2 regions of the Thalassotalea castellviae genome follow, and region 1 is predicted to be linked to the other one. Evidence: riboswitches for the same ligand, from Rfam matches in the RefSeq annotation. Region 1 holds a riboswitch; the other holds the start of a gene.

Evidence for each region. Region 1 has a riboswitch for thiamine pyrophosphate ahead of thiC (phosphomethylpyrimidine synthase ThiC). Riboswitches for the same ligand answer to the same signal wherever they lie in the genome.
Region 2: another riboswitch for thiamine pyrophosphate. It lies ahead of RM573_RS10850 (TonB-dependent receptor); the one in region 1 lies ahead of thiC (phosphomethylpyrimidine synthase ThiC).

The regions. Positions count from the first base shown of each region.
Region 1 covers NZ_JAVRIF010000003.1:395,817-399,212, forward strand. Annotated here, with positions in the region: gene RM573_RS08105 (PKD domain-containing protein) at 1-151, shown strand, start outside; tRNA gene RM573_RS08110 (tRNA-Thr) at 653-728, opposite strand; tRNA gene RM573_RS08115 (tRNA-Phe) at 826-901, opposite strand; TPP riboswitch at 1,110-1,222, shown strand; gene thiC (phosphomethylpyrimidine synthase ThiC) at 1,314-3,278, shown strand; gene thiO (glycine oxidase ThiO) at 3,338-3,396, shown strand, end outside.
Region 2 covers NZ_JAVRIF010000005.1:154,085-157,480, forward strand. Annotated here, with positions in the region: gene RM573_RS10850 (TonB-dependent receptor) at 1-2,106, opposite strand, end outside; TPP riboswitch at 2,169-2,275, opposite strand; gene RM573_RS10855 (hypothetical protein) at 2,331-2,885, opposite strand; gene RM573_RS10860 (hypothetical protein) at 3,126-3,396, opposite strand, start outside.

The sequences.
Region 1 (3,396 bases):
CAACCATTCCCATGATTTAAATATACCTAGTTACGATCATGAAACTAGTACTTGGAGTAATATTGAAATAGATGAACAATCTTGGACAAATACTTCAATTTATAAGATTCAGCAGCGGCCTGCTAATATAGATGCTAAATTTATAGACTGAACTTTAAAATTTACAATAAGTTTTTAAAGGCAGTGCTTAGAATAAAAAATCACAATAGTGTCAAAAAACACCTTTGTAACAACTGGCCGTTTAATTCGAAAAAACCTTAACTGCGATGTTAGGTTTTTTTTTTACAGTAGAAAATGGTGCCGACTGCCGGAGTCGAACTGCCAACCCTGCTTAGCTACTGATTCATCAGTAGGCCAGTTCCATATACAATAGATACAAAAAAGCCCTAACCGAAGTTAGGGCTTATCTGATAAATGGTGCCGACTGCCGGAGTCGAACTGCCAACCCTGCTTAGCTACTGATTCATCAGTAGGCCAGTTTCATATACAATAGATACAAAAAAGCCCTAACCGAAGTTAGGGCTTGAATGAATGGTGCCGACTGCCGGAGTCGAACTGCCAACCCTGCTTAGCGACTGATTCATCAGTAGGCCAGTTCCATATAAAATAGATACAAAGAAGCCCTAACCGAAGTTAGGGCTTATCTGATAAATGGTGCCGACTGCCGGAGTCGAACTGGCGACCTACTGATTACAAGTCAGTTGCTCTACCAACTGAGCTAAGTCGGCACACAAAGCTTTGTGTGCGATAAATTTATTCTATTGAATTATTTATCTTGGCACCGAACGAATGTTTGTTGAATAACAGAACACTTGTTCTAAATGATGGTGCCTCGACCCGGAATCGAACCAGGGACACGAGGATTTTCAATCCTCTGCTCTACCGACTGAGCTATCGAGGCAAATTTAACGGCAAGGAGGATAATGAAAATACGCACAGATAGCAACTGAAATTTTCTTTTAGGTGAGTATATTTCCTTATTTAAACGATTATTGTCATCCTATTTTCAATCTTTGCAATGGTTAGCAATGAATTATGGTTTTTTCTAAGCTAGAACTTTGTGTTATTTATTCTCAGTTGCGCAATAAAATTTAATCATATAGTATCGTCGAGACTTGTCGGAGTGCCACTTACATTTTTGTAATGGCTGAGATCGCGAAAGCGGGATCCGTAGAACCTGATTCAGACTAATATCTGCGAAGGAAACAAGGGAATAAACACTAACTATTTTCAGTTAGTTTTACAAAGCTCCTGTATATCTACACTCCGTCTTTTGTGCTCAATTTTTGAGCGAACTTACGAAAGGCTGAACCATGACTAAATTAACTCGCCGCGCACGTCGCGAACAAGCAGAGCAGTTTTTAACAAATTGCTTTAATCAACGTTTTCCAAATTCTAAAAAAATCTACGTTAAAGGTAATTTGTACTCCATTAAAGTGGGGATGCGTGAAATCTCACTAGCCGATTCTTTCGTTGGCGGTACACAAGAGAATCCAAAACTAGAGCCTAATCAACCTATTTGTGTTTATGACACATCTGGTCCTTATACTGATGAAGATACACAAATTGATGTTCACAAAGGTTTAGCAAAGTTACGCGCCACTTGGATTGAAGCTAGGGAAGATACTGAAGTATTAACGGGGGCATCCTCTGGTTATAGCCAAAAACGTTTAGCCGACGAAGGCTTAGATCATATTCGCTTTGAAAACCTTCCTAAAGTACGCCGAGCATTACCGGGAAAAAATGTTACACAAATGCATTACGCTCGCCAAGGTATCATTACGCCAGAAATGGAATACATTGCTATTCGTGAAAACCTAAAGCGACAACAATTACATGACGAAATGTTAACTCAGCAGCACGCGGGTCAAAGTTTTGGGGCAGTGGTAGGCAGTGAACAAATGCCTAATGAAATAACCCCTGAATTTGTTAGAGATGAAGTGGCGAGAGGGCGAGCTATTATTCCTTCAAATATCAATCATCCTGAAGCCGAGCCAATGATCATAGGTCGTAATTTTTTGATTAAAGTTAACGCTAATATAGGTAATTCAGCGGTTACTTCTTCGATTGAAGAAGAAGTAGAAAAGCTCGTTTGGTCGACAAAATGGGGGGCTGATACCGTGATGGATTTATCTACAGGTCGATATATCCATGAAACGCGCGAGTGGATTATTCGTAATTCGCCAGTGCCCATTGGTACGGTACCAATTTATCAAGCGCTGGAAAAAGTTAACGGCGTAGCTGAAGACTTAACTTGGGAGATTTTTCGCGATACCTTAATTGAACAAGCGGAGCAAGGTGTTGATTATTTTACGATTCATGCCGGCGTATTACTGAGATATGTGCCTATGACCGCTAAACGCGTCACAGGTATTGTCTCACGTGGCGGCTCGATCATGGCGAAATGGTGTTTATCACATCATAAAGAAAATTTCCTCTATACCCATTTTGAAGATATTTGTGAAATTTGTAAAAAATATGATGTTTCATTTTCATTAGGTGATGGTTTAAGACCAGGTTCCGTTGCGGATGCAAACGATGAAGCCCAATTTAGTGAGTTAAAAACCTTAGGAGAATTAACTAAAATTGCTTGGAAGCATGATGTGCAAACTATTATAGAAGGGCCTGGGCATGTACCTTTGCATATGATCAAAGAAAATATGGAGCAACAATTAGCGTATTGTGGTGAAGCGCCATTTTATACTTTAGGCCCTTTAACCACTGATATAGCTCCGGGATATGACCATATTACATCAGGCATAGGGGCGGCCAATATTGGATGGTATGGTTGTGCAATGTTATGTTATGTAACGCCAAAAGAGCACTTAGGTTTACCAAATAAAGAAGACGTAAAAGAAGGGTTAATTACCTATAAAATAGCCGCACATGCTGGGGATCTTGCGAAAGGACACCCCGGTGCGCAAATTCGAGATAACGCCTTATCTAAAGCGCGATTTGAGTTTCGTTGGCATGATCAATTTAATTTAGGATTAGATCCTGATCGCGCTCGAGAATATCACGACGAAACACTGCCGCAAGAGTCAGGAAAAGTTGCTCATTTTTGTTCTATGTGTGGTCCAAAATTCTGTTCAATGAAAATAAGCCAAGAAGTGCGAGACTACGCAGCTGACATTGAAGATCAATCTATCACGATCAAATTACTTGATGAAGAACTCATAACCAGTAATGCCGAGCTTGAGCAAGCTGTGCAAGGCATGGCTGAAAAATCAGCAGAATTTAAGGCATCAGGTAGTGAAATATATCAACCCGCGAAATAATTTTCGGTTTTGAATACGCTGAAACCTTCGTCGAAATGATCATTTAGGAAAAATACTTTATGGAAATAGCGGTAGTTGGGGCTGGTTTAATGGGGCGCCTGACTGCTTTGTCTTTAAC
Region 2 (3,396 bases), on a different contig from region 1:
AAATTTTTTCGCAGCCCAGTCAATATCGGGTTCATTGCCGAAGTAAAACCCTCGGGTCGCCACTTTTTCATCCGTTAGGTTACGTGCCCATAAATACACTGACCACGATTGAGTTTCATAACCAATACGAGCATTAATCAATTGATTACTTGACGATTTTTCAGAATGACTATCTGAGAAGTAAAAGCTGCTTTTGCCCGAAGTTGAAACGTTAACAAACACACCAGAATCACTTATATAACTTCCACCTAAGCTATACGTGTTTTTAGGAGCATGAGCTAAAGTTCTATCAGAAATATCAATAGTTGACCCGTATTTATCAAAATACGCATAGTTATCATAACGAGCATCTAAATACCCCAATGTAGCATATACATTCAAATTAGCGGTCACTTGCCAAGTTAAATCAAGCTCTGCTCCGTAACTAGTTGAACTCGTTGCGTTAGCAGTATAAATAGTAAAACGTTGCGGGTTATTTGGATCTTGTTGCGATGCGTTGACTTGCTGGTCTTTTCTGTCCATGTAGAAAAAAGCGACGCGAGAATGAATCTTATTATTCAAATACGACGAATCTAGACCAAATTCGTAGTTGAGCAAGGTTTCAGTATCAAACTCTTTAAATTGGCTTAACTCAGCCGGTAAACCCATATTAAAACCACCCGCTTTATAACCCTTAGCAATGCGAACATAGGCGTTATGGTCGTTATTTAGTGCTTTACTTAGAGCAATATGACCACCCCACATGGTTTCACTTGGAGAAAAACTGTCTTGTTCGCTATCAATATAATCGCTGTCTCTATTTTCAACCCGTAAACCTACCGATAACTGATAGTCTTCTGACAAAGTGCTGTCTAGCTGAGCAAATATTGCCATATTTTTAGCTTGATATTGAGACACTAATATTTCATCTTCCCAACCATTGTAATAAGACTCAAGATCATTCTCTTCGTCTAACTTGCTCACATAAATTCCTGCTAACCAATCCGTTGTCTGGTTAAATATTTTATGGCTTGATTTATTATTCAAACGAATTTCTTGTGACCAAACGTCTCTATCTGCCTCTTTATCCCATAAATATTCATACACACACGGGATTTGATCGCTGTCATCACCATTGCCATTTTCATCATAATAATCTGTACAGCTTTTCTCTGCCCAATAGTTAGCATTCGCCCAATCACCATCAAAGGCATTATGATGATCTGTGCTAGTAAAGCTTGAAATTGCCGTTAATTCAGCCGAAGTAAAGCCCGAATAATTAAATTTTAACGAGCTACCAGACGATTTTTGTTTATCGATACCAGGATGGTCAGTGAGAGTATCAAAACCATTATTGTCTAATGTCCAAACATCGTACCCATTGTCCATATCAGCAAATAACAAGGTAAAATCAACCGTTAATTCGTCACTTGCTTGGTAAGCAAGTTTCAACTTACCGCTTAGCTCATCAATACCATTGGTGTCGTCTTTAGCTAAAAATAAGTTGTCTCTAAAACCATTTTGTTGGTGTTGCTCTATGCTCACGCGATAATTTAAACGCTCACTTAATGCGCCTGTGCTAAAACCAGCGACGTTTATTAAATCATCGTTACCAAACGAAGTTTTAATACCATGTTCTGACACATCTGAAGGAGCATTAGACTGAATATACACCATGCCCGCCAATGCATTCGCACCAAAACGAGTACCTTGTGGGCCGCGCAACACTTCTACTTGGTTAACATCATACATACTCGCTGCCATGCCTAAGCCAGATAAGTCGATATCATCAACAATAAAACCTACCGAAGAATTAGGCGCCCCACTGTATTGAGAACGTTCGCCTACGCCACGTATTTGCAAAAATTTAGGACGAGAAGATTCGCCCGAAAAATTAACATTAGCCACACTTGCTAATACATTTTCAAAATGCTGGTCGCCTTGTGCCAATATTTGTTCGGAGGTAACAACAGCAATACTGGTAGGTGCTTGGGCAAGGGATTGTTGTTTAAAGTTTGAAGTAACCGTAATGCTTTCAATGGCTTCCTCTTGCTCAGAAGCATACGCATTTGCAGATAAAAAACTAAAAGATGTAAGAATAGCGAGTGAAGATTTAACTAGATTCATGTGGCTCTCATATTATTAATCGAATAATACAATAGAGAGCAAATTATCAAAGATCGATCGATCAATAATAAGTTAACCATCCCTACGTCGGCATTATCCGTATCAGGTAGTAAGGGTCAATCATCTCAGCATAAAAACACTAATGTTTTATGCACCCCTTGGTTTGAGCAGGATAATAACAACTAATAATGTAATGTACATCTATTTTTAGGAATAAATTATACTTACATTTTCTGAGTGTTCGTGTTTTTTATAGGCAGAAAACGTTTATTAATATAAAAATACTTCGCTGAATAGGCGCCAGCTCGATAACAACCATAACAAATAAGGATCCAGAGTATAAAATGAGAAGCCGGTAATTTATTTGGCCAGTAAGTAAACCATATAGCCGCCGTGATCATATTTTTTAAAGAATCAACGAACATAGCGATCAGCGCACCTATGCTGAATAAATCAGTCACGTCTTTCCAGCGTGAAACCCCTAACCAAAAGTTAACAATTTGCAGAATCTCGATAATTAAAAAAGTCAGCATGGCAATTAAGCCATAAAATCCGCCGCCAAAGGTAACCCACTTTGAATGAAAAAACGGCAGGTTTTTCTTATTTTTTTTCGACAGTTGAGAAGGGTTCTCATCGTTTTTATCAAAGGCATTTTTAAAGGCAACGTTTGTCGACAAATAACCTTTTTGATACGAAAAAAATACCATCAAAAAGCTAAAAGCATAAACAGGTAAGCCAGTGAAAATTACAGCGAAAATAGCATCTTGAATTAATTCCATTTCTATTTGTCTCTTAATATGAAGAGTGTTCTTCTATAGCTAGTATTAAGTTACCACTTAGTGATTTCACTGTAAAACATTGGTTTAAGAGCGCTAATATTCACGGAAATACAGCTTGGTAAGTTTTGAACAACGCTCGAAATAAAATATTAGGTATCGAGCAAAATTACTTAAACGATAATTTAAAAATCCCATAATTGTTATTATCTCTAGAAGTAAAAAGGCTCAAAAACGCGTTGTCTATTGCTCTAATTTTTTGTTCAAATAACTTGAATACTCTCCATAGGATGAATCAGAGTCAAACTTAGCCAATTCAGGTAGCAAATATTGATCTCTAAACTCTTCTGCAGACATAACGGCTCGTTGTTTATGGTTAATTTCAAATAAAATAATCTCCTTTTTAGCCCCTAATACCGAGACTTCTATATCGTAAATTCCATCTTCAATAAATTCAGCTTTGCCATCCCATTTGTTCAATAAATATTGATGTAATTCATCAGTGTCATCAACA